4 regions of the Shewanella bicestrii genome follow, and region 4 is predicted to be linked to each of the others. Evidence: predicted binding sites of a transcription regulator. Region 4 holds the regulator's gene; each other region holds the start of a gene.
The links. The regulator MetJ, encoded in region 4, represses methionine synthesis genes. The targets are predictions, from matches to a motif close to TAGACGTCTAGACGTCTA.
Positions count from the first base shown of each region.

Region 1 (3,204 bases), 2.0 Mb from region 4:
ACTTGATCGCTTGAAGTACAATCCACCAGCACAGGGTTTAATAACTGTTGCTCTTTCACCCACGCCAATAGCGCAGGTAAATCGCTTGCCTGCTGGCTATAGGCAAGCAGGTTTTGCCAATTGTTCAAATCGATACCTGCACTATCGAGTAACATTTTGCTTGAATTGACAATACCGCAGACACGGATGCTAATGTGCTGCTCTTTTAGCACGCTCGCCTGTTGTTTGATCTGCTCCAGTAAGCCTGCGCCAACGTTACCGCACCCCACTAAAAACACATCTAAATACTGCTGCACATCGAAAAAGCCCTGATGACAGGCTGCAACCGCATGTTTGGTCTTTCGCTGCTCAATCACAGTTGAAATAGAACGTTCAGAAGAGCCTTGGGCAATCGCGATAATATTCACACTCGCCTGTGCTAATGCTTGGAAAAACCGCGCCGCCACACCTTTATGGGTACGCATTCCATCACCGATCAAGGAGACGATTGCCAAGTCATGGCGCATTTCGATTGGCTCGAGTAAGTCACTTTTGATTTCTAACTCAAATTCCTGCTCTAGCGCCGATTTCACCTTGGCGGACTCACTGGTCGCCACACAAAAACTGATGCTGTATTCGCAAGAACTCTGGGTGATGAGTGACACAGAAACGCCACTACGGGAAATTGCAGCCAGTGTGCGGCTCGCCATGCCGACCATGCCTTTCATGCCAGGGCCTGATACATCAAACATGGTTTGATTATCGAGGTTTGAAATGGCTTTAACCTGCAAACCGCTCTGATCGGTCTGATTCGATACCAGAGTGCCGGGCGCATCAGGATTAAAGCTGTTTTTGATATAACAGGGGATGTGGAACTGGGCGATAGGTGCAATAGTTTTAGGATGCAGCACCTTAGCCCCAAAGTAAGATAGCTCCATCGCCTCCTGATAACTTAGCTGCGATAGCAACTTAGCATCGACGACGACGCGAGGATCGGTATTATATACGCCGTCAACGTCGGTCCAAATCTCGCAACTTGAGGCATCTAAACAAGCGGCCAGCACGGCAGCGGAATAGTCAGAGCCGTTACGGCCTAAGGTCACGACCTTGCCGTCTTCATCGGCGGCGGTAAAGCCGGGCATCACCCAAACCCGCTTCTCATCGAGGGCAAGATTTTTAAATCGCGGTTTGCTGACGGCAATATCGACCACGGATTCTAGCGGACGACCACGGCCTAAAAACAGTTCACGTGGGTCTAGCTGCGCCGAAGTAATGCCTTTTGCCAGCATGACTTGCTCCATCAACGCAGCAGACAAACGCTCACCCGCAACCACGATCTCGGCGCGCACCCCGTCAGGGCATTCCTGCAACAGCGTAATACCGCGTAATCTGTCCTGCCAACGTGCTAGCTGCGCGCTTAGTCCGGCGAACAGCACTTCGCTCTGGCTACTAGAGAGTCCAGAACTAACCGCATCCTGATAGAGCGAGGTAAACACCCGCTCAACGTGTTGAATGACTGGTGAATAATCTTCCCCTTTCACCGCCACATCGACCATTTCAAGCAGAGCGTTTGTCACTGTTGCAGGCGCAGAGAGCACTGTCGCGACTGGCTCAGCTTTCGCTGCCTTGGCCACGATATCCGCCGCCATTGAAAATCGCTGCCAATTTGCAAGCGAGGTACCACCAAATTTCATCACTTTCATCTTGATCTCCTGTACCGCGCCCGACTAAGAAACATAAGCTAAAAACAAAAAAGCCCGCTTCTTTGTGGGAAGCGGGCTCGTCGTTAAAATTCTTTAGGGTGTATCAGCCCGCCCCCACTCTGGTTGTAGTGGTGGTTGTAATAATGGTAATTACTACGAAACCAAGGCTATGCATACGTTTAGACTTATCTATGTCAATGTGATGTTAAACAGAATTGCCTTTTTCACCTAACCTTGTCAACCCCCAAACTGGATTATTTATGAACAAATCTTTCACAGCCTCAAATTCGCTTCTTAACATTCATTAATATCAAGTTTTCCTAGGGTAAAAATGCGATTTCATCAATAGAAAACTGTTGACGTAAACGTAATACCGCGCAAATACATCTATTTTTAAACATTTAAATTCAATCAATTATATCAAGCATGTCGTAATGCCTTTAGATTAAGCTATGTAAACCCACTTTCGAGGCCAACAAACCGCAAGCGATATCCATCAACAATTTGGCGTAAATTCCTCTCCAAATGGCTGTTCATCGCATCAACAAAAAGCTGTGCGATATCTAACATAAGCAACTTCAAATTATCGCCAGCGCCCCAAAAGCACGTTATTATGCGCGCACATTCCGAACCGGAGGCGATATGAAGATCACCCAACACAGCGCGGTAACCATTCATTACCGTTTATCAGATCAAGACGGCAGACTTTTAGAAGACTCTTTTGATGCCGAACCTATGCTCTATCTGCACGGTGCAGAAAACCTGATCCCAGGATTAGAAGCTGCATTAGAAGGTAAAACCAAGGGCGAAACACTGGATGTGACTATTAGTGCCGAAGAAGCCTACGGTCCTTACCACGATGGTCTGCGTCAAGCTGTGCCATTAGAAGCATTCGGTGATATCGAAGATATCGTTCCTGGTATGCGCTTTATTGCCGAGACAGAAATGGGTCAACGCCCAGTGCAAGTTGTCGAAGTCAAAGATGATGTAGTCATCGTTGATGGCAACCATCCTTTAGCGGGACAAGCACTGAGCTTCAACATTGAAATTATCGATGTTCGCGCTGCAACTGCAGAAGAAGTTGCCCATGGCCATATCCATGCCCACGGCGGATGTGGTAGCCATGGACACAGCCATGATCATGACCACGGCGGCGGATGCTGTGGTGGTTCAAGCCAAGATACTGGTGGCTGTTGTGGCGGTTCTGATGATCATGGTCATCATCACCATGACCACGAGCATGAAGCGTGCGACACACCAAAAACAGGTTGTGATGGCAATGGCGGTTGCGGTTGCCGCGGCTAATCTAGGCCGTAACGCCTAAAGCTCACTAACCCGAGCAAGATAATGAAGCACTTCCTTACATAAGGAGGTGCTTTTTTTATCAACAAATGTTTATAATCCAAAAGTAAACACGGAAGTTTTAGATAGATTTAGCATTTTTAACTGGAATATTAGGATTTTAAACCTATTTCGATATCATGCGACGGAGTGCATATGTTAACAAAACCGGTATATGAAG
Region 1 is NZ_CP022358.1:3,424,823-3,428,026, forward strand. It holds gene thrA (bifunctional aspartate kinase/homoserine dehydrogenase I) at 1-1,682, opposite strand, end outside; gene slyD (peptidylprolyl isomerase) at 2,325-2,987, shown strand; gene CF168_RS14975 (hypothetical protein) at 3,180-3,204, shown strand, end outside.
Region 1: the regulator MetJ is predicted to act here: its motif matches at 1,855-1,872, upstream of thrA (bifunctional aspartate kinase/homoserine dehydrogenase I).

Region 2 (3,204 bases), 410 kb from region 4:
CGCAGCGAAAACAGAAATAGGCAGGTATCCTGACTCGTAGGTAAGAAGCAAAATGCTTCGACTACTCACAGTTGCGGGTACAGTTCGGGCTACTGACGGGCAGCTCCCCGATTCCCTATTATGTTTGGGTTATCCGGCGCGCTTAAATACTGTTGCCTTTAAGCAATAGCAGTCAATCGCACAAAATTCCTAACACCTATTTCTGCGACCTTTGAGCTTAACGTACTGGGTTCGTTATCTGGCTCAAACGTCAGGGAAAAGCATTATCCTATATCTTGCTCATTAGGCAATGCTGTTTAAATCAGAAAATTTTCATCATACCGATGACAGGTACTTTTAAGCTACTCACAGTGGCCCGAGGGCCAGTCTAAACGCCAGTATCTTTTACCTTGCTCATCCTCGAGGACATTAATCGTCACCACCGCCGCCACGGGTAAGGCGAGCTGACTGTAAAAACCTAAGGTTTTCACCGCCCCCAGCGCCCTTGACATCAAGTGGCGAATAACCCCGCCGTGGGTGACCACCCAGATATTGGCCGCGGGTGCATTGGCATTAAACTCGCCGTGGGCCTGTTCATCATCCATCGCCAGCAGGGCAAACTCTTTATCGAGGATTTGTTCTATCGCACCATCGATACGGGCTTCGAAGTTTGCCATGGCTTCACCATTGGGCGGTGTCACCTCCCAGGGATTCTGCCAATAGGCCGCCATCCGCTCGCCGTCGCGTTGATATAAGTCATCGAGCAGGCAACCATCCCAATCGCCGAAGGCTATTTCCTGTAACTCCTCCAGCAGGTTGACCTTAAGCGGCAAAGGCGCGGGCGCATCTAAACTCCTGCCCACGGACGCACTCGAATGCAGCTCAGCCGCAAAGGCCTTGGCAAACTCGGCGCAGCGCCTTGAGGTCGAGCTATAAATGCCGTGGCACACAGTCGCCTGCGCCTCCACCGCCGCCGACATCTGCCGCCAGCCCTTATCACTCAGTGGCACATCCACTCGGCCACGTAAAATCGCCCCGCCCTCACATTCTCCATGGCGTAACAGTAATAACCTGAGCTGCTTCATCTGATCTTTCCTTTTATCGTTTTTATCTGGGTTATCTCGCCTATGCTATACCAACTTTAGCCTTGCCCTGACAATCCGATGTCGCGTATTATGGACGTCTATACGTATAAATGTCCAAAACATAACGAACGACATTCAATAATAAAATGCAATTTGTCACCCGATTGCGTACTTTGGACTCAACTTAGCTGTAGTAAAGGTAATCATTTTATGGCGATATCTCTCCATCGAGCCAGCCAAACACTGGCAGACATTCGCAACCAGTTGTCCAAGCGCATTCTGATTTTAGACGGCGCTATGGGCACTATGATCCAAGGCTACAAGCTGGAAGAAGCCGATTACCGTGGCGAGCGTTTCAAGGATTGGCATACCGACGTTAAGGGCAATAACGATCTTTTAGTGCTCACGCAGCCACACATCATCAAACAAATTCACACCGACTACCTATTAGCCGGTGCCGATATTATTGAAACCAACACCTTCAACGCCACCACTATCGCCATGGCCGACTACGATATGCAGTCGCTGTCCGCCGAAATTAACCGTGAAGGTGCGCGCCTCGCCCGTGAAGCCTGTGATGAAATCGAAAAAGCTACGGGTAAACCCCGTTATGTAGCCGGTGTGTTAGGGCCCACTAACCGCACTTGCTCTATCAGCCCCGATGTTAACGATCCCGGATATCGCAATATCCACTTCGATGAGTTAGTGACCGCTTACTGCGAATCGACCCGCGCCTTAATTGAAGGCGGCGCCGATATCATTATGGTCGAGACCATCTTCGATACCTTAAACGCCAAGGCCGCCTTATTTGCCATCGAAACCGTGTTCGATGAACTCTTTGGGGCAAATTCGCCAGCACGTTTGCCTGTGATGATCTCAGGCACTATTACCGATGCCTCGGGCCGAACCCTGACCGGACAAACTACCGAAGCCTTTTATAACTCCCTTCGCCATATCAAGCCCTTATCTATCGGCCTTAACTGCGCCCTCGGCCCTAAGGAACTGCGCCCCTACGTCGAAGAACTGTCGCGCATCGCCGAATGTTATGTCTCGGCGCACCCTAATGCGGGTCTGCCAAACGAGTTTGGCGGTTACGATGAAACCCCAGAAGATATGGCGAGCGTTATCCAAGAATGGGCCCGTGAAGGCATGCTCAACATTATCGGCGGTTGCTGTGGTAGCACGCCCGAGCATATTAAGGTCATTCGCGAAGCTGTGGAGCCGTTTGCGCCACGGGTACTACCCGAGATCCCCATCGCCTGCCGTTTATCCGGTTTGGAACCGCTCACTATCGATGCCCAAACCCTGTTTGTGAACGTGGGTGAACGTACCAACGTCACCGGCTCGGCTAAGTTTTTAAAGCTGATCAAAGAAGGCAAGTTCGAGCAGGCGCTCGATGTCGCCCGTGAACAGGTAGAAAGCGGCGCGCAGATCATCGACATCAACATGGACGAAGGCATGCTCGATGGTGTGGAGGTAATGCATAAGTTCTTAAATCTTATCGCCTCTGAGCCGGATATCAGCCGCGTGCCTATTATGATCGACTCCTCTAAGTGGGAGGTGATTGAAGCGGGCCTCAAATGTATTCAAGGTAAGGGAATCGTCAACTCTATCTCCTTGAAGGAAGGCGAAGAGAAATTTATCGAGCAGGCTACCCTAGTGAAACGCTACGGCGCTGCGGCCATTATTATGGCGTTCGACGAGCAAGGTCAGGCCGACACTAAGGCGCGTAAAGTCGAGATCTGTACCCGCGCCTACCGCGTGCTGGTCGATAAGGTCGGCTTTCCGCCCGAAGACATTATCTTCGACCCGAATATCTTCGCCATCGCCACGGGTATCGATGAGCACGATAACTATGCCGTCGATTTTATTGAAGCCATTAAAGAGATTAAGGCCACCCTGCCCCACGCGATGATTTCCGGCGGTGTGTCGAACGTGTCGTTCTCCTTCCGCGGTAACAACCCAGTACGTGAGGCGATTCACGCGGTGTTCCTGTACCACGCGATTAAAGTCGGCATGGACATGGGTATCGTTAACGCGGGCCAATTAGCGATTTACGATGATATCGACCCCGAGCTTAAGGATAAGGTCGAGAACGTCGTGCTCAACCTGCCTTGTCCTGTTGAAGGCTCAAACAATA
Region 2 is NZ_CP022358.1:1,001,312-1,004,515, reverse strand. It holds cobalamin riboswitch at 3-161, opposite strand; gene CF168_RS04350 (histidine phosphatase family protein) at 342-1,064, opposite strand; gene metH (methionine synthase) at 1,275-3,204, shown strand, end outside.
Region 2: the regulator MetJ is predicted to act here: its motif matches at 1,156-1,173, upstream of metH (methionine synthase).

Region 3 (3,204 bases), 320 kb from region 4:
CGGTCAGGATCCCTTTTAAGGCAAGTGGTTATGTCTTCTAAGCTGCCTAAGGTGTTGGCCATGGGCTCGTGATGGCCCACATTGGTCACCCAAGAACAGGATTGGAGTTGTGCGATTAACGGCTTCATTGAGTCTCTGTCTTTTGCCTAGAATGAAAGCTATCTTGCTGAGAGGAATGGGGTTAGGCAATACATCCTAAGCACAAAAAAACCGCCCTTAGGCGGTTTTTTTGTGCGAAAGCGTGAGCTTAATGCAGATTATAGACCTGCATCGGCGCGCAGTGCGTCAGCTTTATCCGTCGCTTCCCATGGGAACTCGTTACGGCCAAAGTGACCATAAGCGGCGGTAGCTTGATAGATTGGGCGAGCCAGGTTCAACATTTCAGTCAGGCCGTATGGGCGCAGGTCGAAGTGTTGACGGACTAACTTGATTAAGACTTCTTCAGACACTTTACCAGTACCGAAGGTCTCAACGCTGATAGAAGTAGGTTCAGCCACACCGATAGCGTAAGACACTTGGATTTCACAACGGTCAGCCAGACCCGCTGCTACGATGTTTTTCGCTACATAACGGGCAGCGTAGGCCGCACTACGGTCAACTTTTGATGGGTCTTTACCAGAGAAAGCACCACCACCGTGACGCGCCATACCACCGTAGGTATCTACGATGATCTTACGACCGGTTAAACCACAGTCACCCATTGGACCACCGATAACGAAACGGCCAGTTGGGTTGATGAAGTATTTAGTGTCCTTGTTCAGCCATTGTGCTGGCAGAACTGGCTTGATGATGGTTTCCATCACGCCTTCGATCAGATCCGCTTGGGCGATGTCTGGGCTGTGCTGAGTAGACAGTACGATCGCATCGATACCAACAATCTTGTTGTCTTCGTAAGCGAAGGTGACTTGGCTTTTCGCATCTGGGCGTAACCATGGCAGAGTGCCATCTTTACGTACTTCAGATTGACGCTTCACTAATGCGTGGGCATAAGTGATAGGCGCTGGCATCAGAATGTCGGTTTCGTTGCTGGCATAACCAAACATTAAACCTTGGTCGCCGGCACCTTGTTCTTTTGGATCGGCACGGTCGACACCTTGGTTGATGTCTGGAGACTGTTTACCAATCGCATTTAATACTGCGCAAGAATCGGCATCGAAGCCCATATCTGAATGGACATAACCAATTTCACGAACCGTTTTACGGGTCAGCTCTTCAATATCAACCCAGGCAGAGGTGGTCACTTCGCCACCTACTAATACCATGCCAGTTTTGACATATGTTTCGCACGCAACACGTGCTTTAGGATCTTGGGCTAGAATCGCATCTAGCACAGCATCAGAAATCTGATCTGCAATCTTATCGGGATGACCTTCTGAGACCGACTCAGAAGTAAACAAGTGCTTTGCCATAGTAGGAAAATCTCGTCGTTAGCAATCAAACGTGTAGAAGCATCTACATCTAGACGGCTATTTTAGTGGAATTTCCCTTGGTTGACACCCCCTAAACTAAATATTTGTGTGTAAAGTGAGGTAAGCCCCAAATCGGATAGAGTTTGTGGCGCTGGAGTTTCTGCTCTAACTCAATGAATTGATAGTGGTATGTGGTTTTTGCCTTGGATGAGTTGGGCAAGTTATCGCTGAGCTAAGCTCAAACCAAGGTTGTAGCCTGATTGCTATGGGACTCAATGTGACAAAGGATATAACATATTTGAATTATTGTATTACAAATATGTTTAATGTGTTTTAAGATGAATTAGCCTAAACCTTCAAAGGTGTAATCCACCAGACTGGACAGTGGAATGCAATTTTCGTTTGCGTCGCTTCGCTATGTAGGGGAAAATATGCGTCCAAATTGCCCGCTAGACCCCACAAATTAAGCAGGAGAGAGCATGTCTTCCCGTAAAGTACTCGCCAACGCAATCCGTGCGTTAAGTATGGATGCAGTTCAAAAAGCAAACTCAGGCCACCCTGGCGCCCCAATGGGCATGGCAGATATTGCTGAAGTGCTGTGGAATGATTTCCTTAAGCACAATCCGAACAATCCGAAATGGGTAGATAGAGATCGTTTTATCCTCTCTAACGGTCACGGATCTATGCTGATCTACTCTTTATTACACCTGACTGGCTACGACCTGCCTATCGATGAACTGAAGCAATTCCGTCAGTTACATTCAAAAACTCCGGGTCACCCAGAATACGGTTACACCCCAGGTGTTGAAACCACCACTGGCCCATTAGGGGCGGGGATCAGCAACGCTGTGGGTATGGCGATTGCAGAAAAAACCTTAGCGGCACAGTTTAACCGTGAAGGTCACGAGATTGTTGACCACTACACATACTGCTTCCTCGGCGATGGCTGCTTGATGGAAGGTATTTCCCACGAAGCTTGTTCTCTGGCTGGTACCTTAGGCCTAGGCAAACTGATCGCATTTTGGGATGACAACGGCATCTCTATCGACGGTCATGTTGAAGGCTGGTTTACCGATGACACGCCAAAACGTTTCGAATCATACGGCTGGCACGTGATTGCTAACGTTGATGGTCACGATAGCGATGCGATTCGCGCGGCTATCGAAGCGGCAAAAGCGGTGACCGACAAGCCAACCATGATCTGCTGCAAAACCATTATCGGTTTTGGTTCACCAAACAAATCTGGTAGCCACGATTGCCACGGCGCACCATTAGGTGATGCGGAAATCGCAGCGGCCCGTGAATTCTTAGGCTGGCCACATGCGCCATTCGAAATCCCTGCCGACGTATACGCAGGTTGGGATGCTAAAGAAACCGGTAACGCCCGTGAAGCAGCATGGAACGACAAGTTTGCCGCTTACGCGAAAGCTTACCCAGAACTGGCTGCCGAATACGAGCGCCGCGTTCTGAAAGGTGAATTACCTGCAGATTTCGAAGCCAAAGCACAAGCCTTTATCCAAGAATGCCAAGCGAAAGGCGAAGGCATTGCGAGCCGTAAAGCGTCACAGAACGCGATTGCAGCCTTCGGTGCGGTTCTGCCTGAACTGTTAGGCGGCAGTGCTGACTTAGCGGGTTCTAACCTGACCCTGTGGGCAGGTTCTAAAGGTATTCAAGAAGATCCAGCGGGTAACTACGTGTACTACGGTGTGCGTGAGTTCGGTATGAGCGGCATCATGAACGGTGTGTCACTCCACGGTGGTTTCATCAACTACGGCGCGACTTTCATGATGTTCAT
Region 3 is NZ_CP022358.1:908,684-911,887, forward strand. It holds gene CF168_RS04015 (hypothetical protein) at 1-128, opposite strand, end outside; gene metK (methionine adenosyltransferase) at 258-1,409, opposite strand; gene tkt (transketolase) at 1,889-3,204, shown strand, end outside.
Region 3: the regulator MetJ is predicted to act here: its motif matches at 1,452-1,469, upstream of metK (methionine adenosyltransferase).

Region 4 (3,204 bases):
TACCCGCAGCAGACACCACCACCAGATCATCACTATGACCATGGGTTAACAGAATATGGGCGACTCGGCGATAACAATCGGCATCGGCTAAGCTGGAACCACCAAATTTATGTAAGTGACAACGTGCCATCTCGAATTCCTCTACTGACAAGCCGCAACGGCGGCCAATCCTGCTTGAATATCTGCAACTAAGTCGTCGGCATCTTCAATACCAACCGACAAACGTAATAGGGTGTCTTTAATGCCAGCTTCATAACGTGCTTGGGGCTCCATCGCCCTGTGGGTCATAGTCGCGGGCACGGCCACGAGACTCTCAACGCCACCTAAGCTCTCGGCCACGCTAAATAAACTTAAGGCATCTAAAAAGGCGACCACTTCGGCCTCGCCGCCCTTAAGCTCAAAACTCAGCATAGCGCCAAAGCCTTTTTGCTGCTTGGCGGCAATGGCATGGCCGGGATGTTCCGCAAGGCCTGGGTAATACACTTTGCTCACCACAGGGCTGCTCGTCAGCACGTGCACAATACGCTGGGCATTGCTTTGGTGCTCGCGAATGCGCACGGCTAAGGTACGCAGACCCCGCAGGGTTTGATAACTGTCGAAGGCAGACCCAGTTAAACCTAAGGTGTTCGACCACCAATGTAAGGTCTCACCGAGTTGAGGATCTTTGGCGATCACCGCGCCGCCCACCACATCGCTGTGACCATTGATGTACTTAGTGGTGGAGTGGATAACGATATCGGCACCGAGTAACAGCGGTTGCTGCAAAATTGGCGAGAGGAAAGTGTTGTCCACCACCACTAAAGCGCCCACGGCGTGGCTCGCCTTGGCGATAGCTTCGATATCGACGACTCGCAGCAGAGGATTAGAGGGGGTTTCAATCCACACCATCTTAGGTTGCTGGCTAATCGCTTGCTCAAGCGCTTGGCCGTCGGTTTGATCGACCACCAGCAGTTTAAATTGGCCCTTTTTAGCCAAGTTGGTGAATAAACGGTACGAACCGCCGTAGCAATCGTGAGGCACCACCAGCAAGTCATCAGGGCCAAGCAAAGTGGTCACTAAGGTAATGGCCGCCATGCCTGTGCAAGTCACCACACCAGTTGCGCCCTTTTCCAGCTTAGCTAGGGCATCACCTAAGATGCTGCGGGTAGGATTGCCGGAACGGCTGTAATCAAATTCGCGAGGATTTTTATGACCATCGAAGGCGTAATTCGTCGACAGGTAAATTGGCGGCACCACAGCGCCATACTGAGTATCGCTTTCGATACCCTGACGCACTGCTAATGTGGCTAATTGACGTTCGGTCACTAATTTGCCTGCGGTCATCGGGAACTCCTAAGTTCGCAAAGAGATGTCTGGACGTCTAAATGTACCTAAGCCCAGTGGCATCGTCAATAGGCGTTAAGACGTTTAGACGTCTAAACATAAAGAAATCTGTTTGCAATCACTAAGAAATAGTAGCAATAATTTGACTGTTATCTGTAAGGGTTTAAAATCTGCCCCGAATTTAGCGTTATAACAGGTGAGTCAATGACTGAATGGAATGGGGAATACATCAGCCCCTATGCTGAACATGGCAAGAAGAATGAACAAGTAAAGAAAATTACTGTGTCTATTCCGCTCAAAGTGCTAAAAGTCCTCACGGATGAACGTACCCGTCGTCAGGTGAACAACCTGCGCCACGCCACCAATAGCGAACTCTTGTGTGAAGCATTTTTGCATGCCTACACCGGCCAGCCTCTGCCTAATGATGCCGATCTGTCGAAAGATAGCCCAGACAGCATTCCCGCCGAAGCGAAACGGTTGATGGACGAAATGGGGATCGAGTGGGAAGATATGGAATAACGCTCAGGCGTCCATAATCCTGCCGTAACTAATTATTAGGGATCGTTAATGCTCATCTTGCCTGATGGGTTAGAGTAACGATCCCTATTTTGTTTTGATGGAATCCTATGTTCTCCTTGATAGATCCACAAACGCTCGCCATTGCGTCTGTGATTGTGTTTTTAGGTGCCCTCACCCAGAGTCTGATTGGCTTTGGCCTTGCTGTGGTGGCGAGTCCGCTGCTGTATATTGTCGACCCCGAATTAGTGCCCGCCCCCGTGATTGTGATGGGCTTTTCCATCGCCCTACTCACCCTACTGCGTGAGCGTGGCCACTTAGAATTCAACGGCTTGCAATATGCGCTGATTGGTCGCGTGCCCGGAGGCTTTATCGGTGCCAGCCTGTTGCTGTTTGCGCCGCAGCCGATTCTTGGTCTGGCGATTGCTGGCATTGTGGCGGTCGCCGTGGTGCTAAGCCTGTATAAATTCAGCCTGCCAGTGAATAAAGCGACGCTATTTGGCGCAGGTGTGGTATCGGGGATCTTTGGTAATATTGCCGCCATTGGTGGTCCGCCGATGGCGATTTTGTTGGCGGGTAAGGATGCCTCAAAGTTTCGCGCCGCACTGTCGGCCTTCTTTATCTTCAGCTCGACCATAGCGATGGTCATCCTTGGGGTGACGGGCCTGCTCGAAATCAAGCATTTATGGTTATCCCTGATGCTGCTGCCCTCAGTCTTTTTAGGCTATTTAGTGGCGGGTAAACTGGTGGGGAATGTGGATAAGCATAAGACCAAGATGGCAACCTTAGCCCTCTGCGCTATCAGCGCCTTAGTGCTCACGGTGAAATCAGTGATTGAGCTATTGCCGCAATAATTGCCGCAATAATTACCGCAATAGAATCCTGCTTATCGCCCCATAAAAAAAGCACCGTTAATCGGTGCTTTTTGCTTGCTGGGATAGGTGATTTACCCCATAGATATTGCCATTAACCAATGGCACTAACTTAGATAGCTTTGTCCCGCATACACAATAAAGTGTCTCAGTGCTAACACACCAGTTAAGCTGGCGCAGGCCACCATGATCATCGCGCCCTTGCTGTGGCGAGTCGCGGTCGGCAACAGCATAAACAACAGCGGAATACCAAAACCAATCCCGACCACGCCAATCCAGAATACGCTCGCCCACACGCCAGAGGTGAGTGATGCCAGCGCCGCAGCCGCCGCGCCGCCCTTAAAGTACAAGGCACAGAACAACATAAACAGGAACATGATTTCGATGGCCATCACTGGCAACTCTAAGCCATGCATTTTAGCTAAAGTCTTGTCGTGGCTATCGGTCTTGAACATCACCAGCGCCAGCACCGCATTAGCCGCCGCACCCGCCG
Region 4 is NZ_CP022358.1:590,466-593,669, reverse strand. It holds gene CF168_RS02730 (bifunctional aspartate kinase/homoserine dehydrogenase II) at 1-130, opposite strand, end outside; gene metB (cystathionine gamma-synthase) at 142-1,305, opposite strand; gene metJ (met regulon transcriptional regulator MetJ) at 1,528-1,842, shown strand; gene CF168_RS02715 (sulfite exporter TauE/SafE family protein) at 1,950-2,693, shown strand; gene nrfD (NrfD/PsrC family molybdoenzyme membrane anchor subunit) at 2,819-3,204, opposite strand, start outside.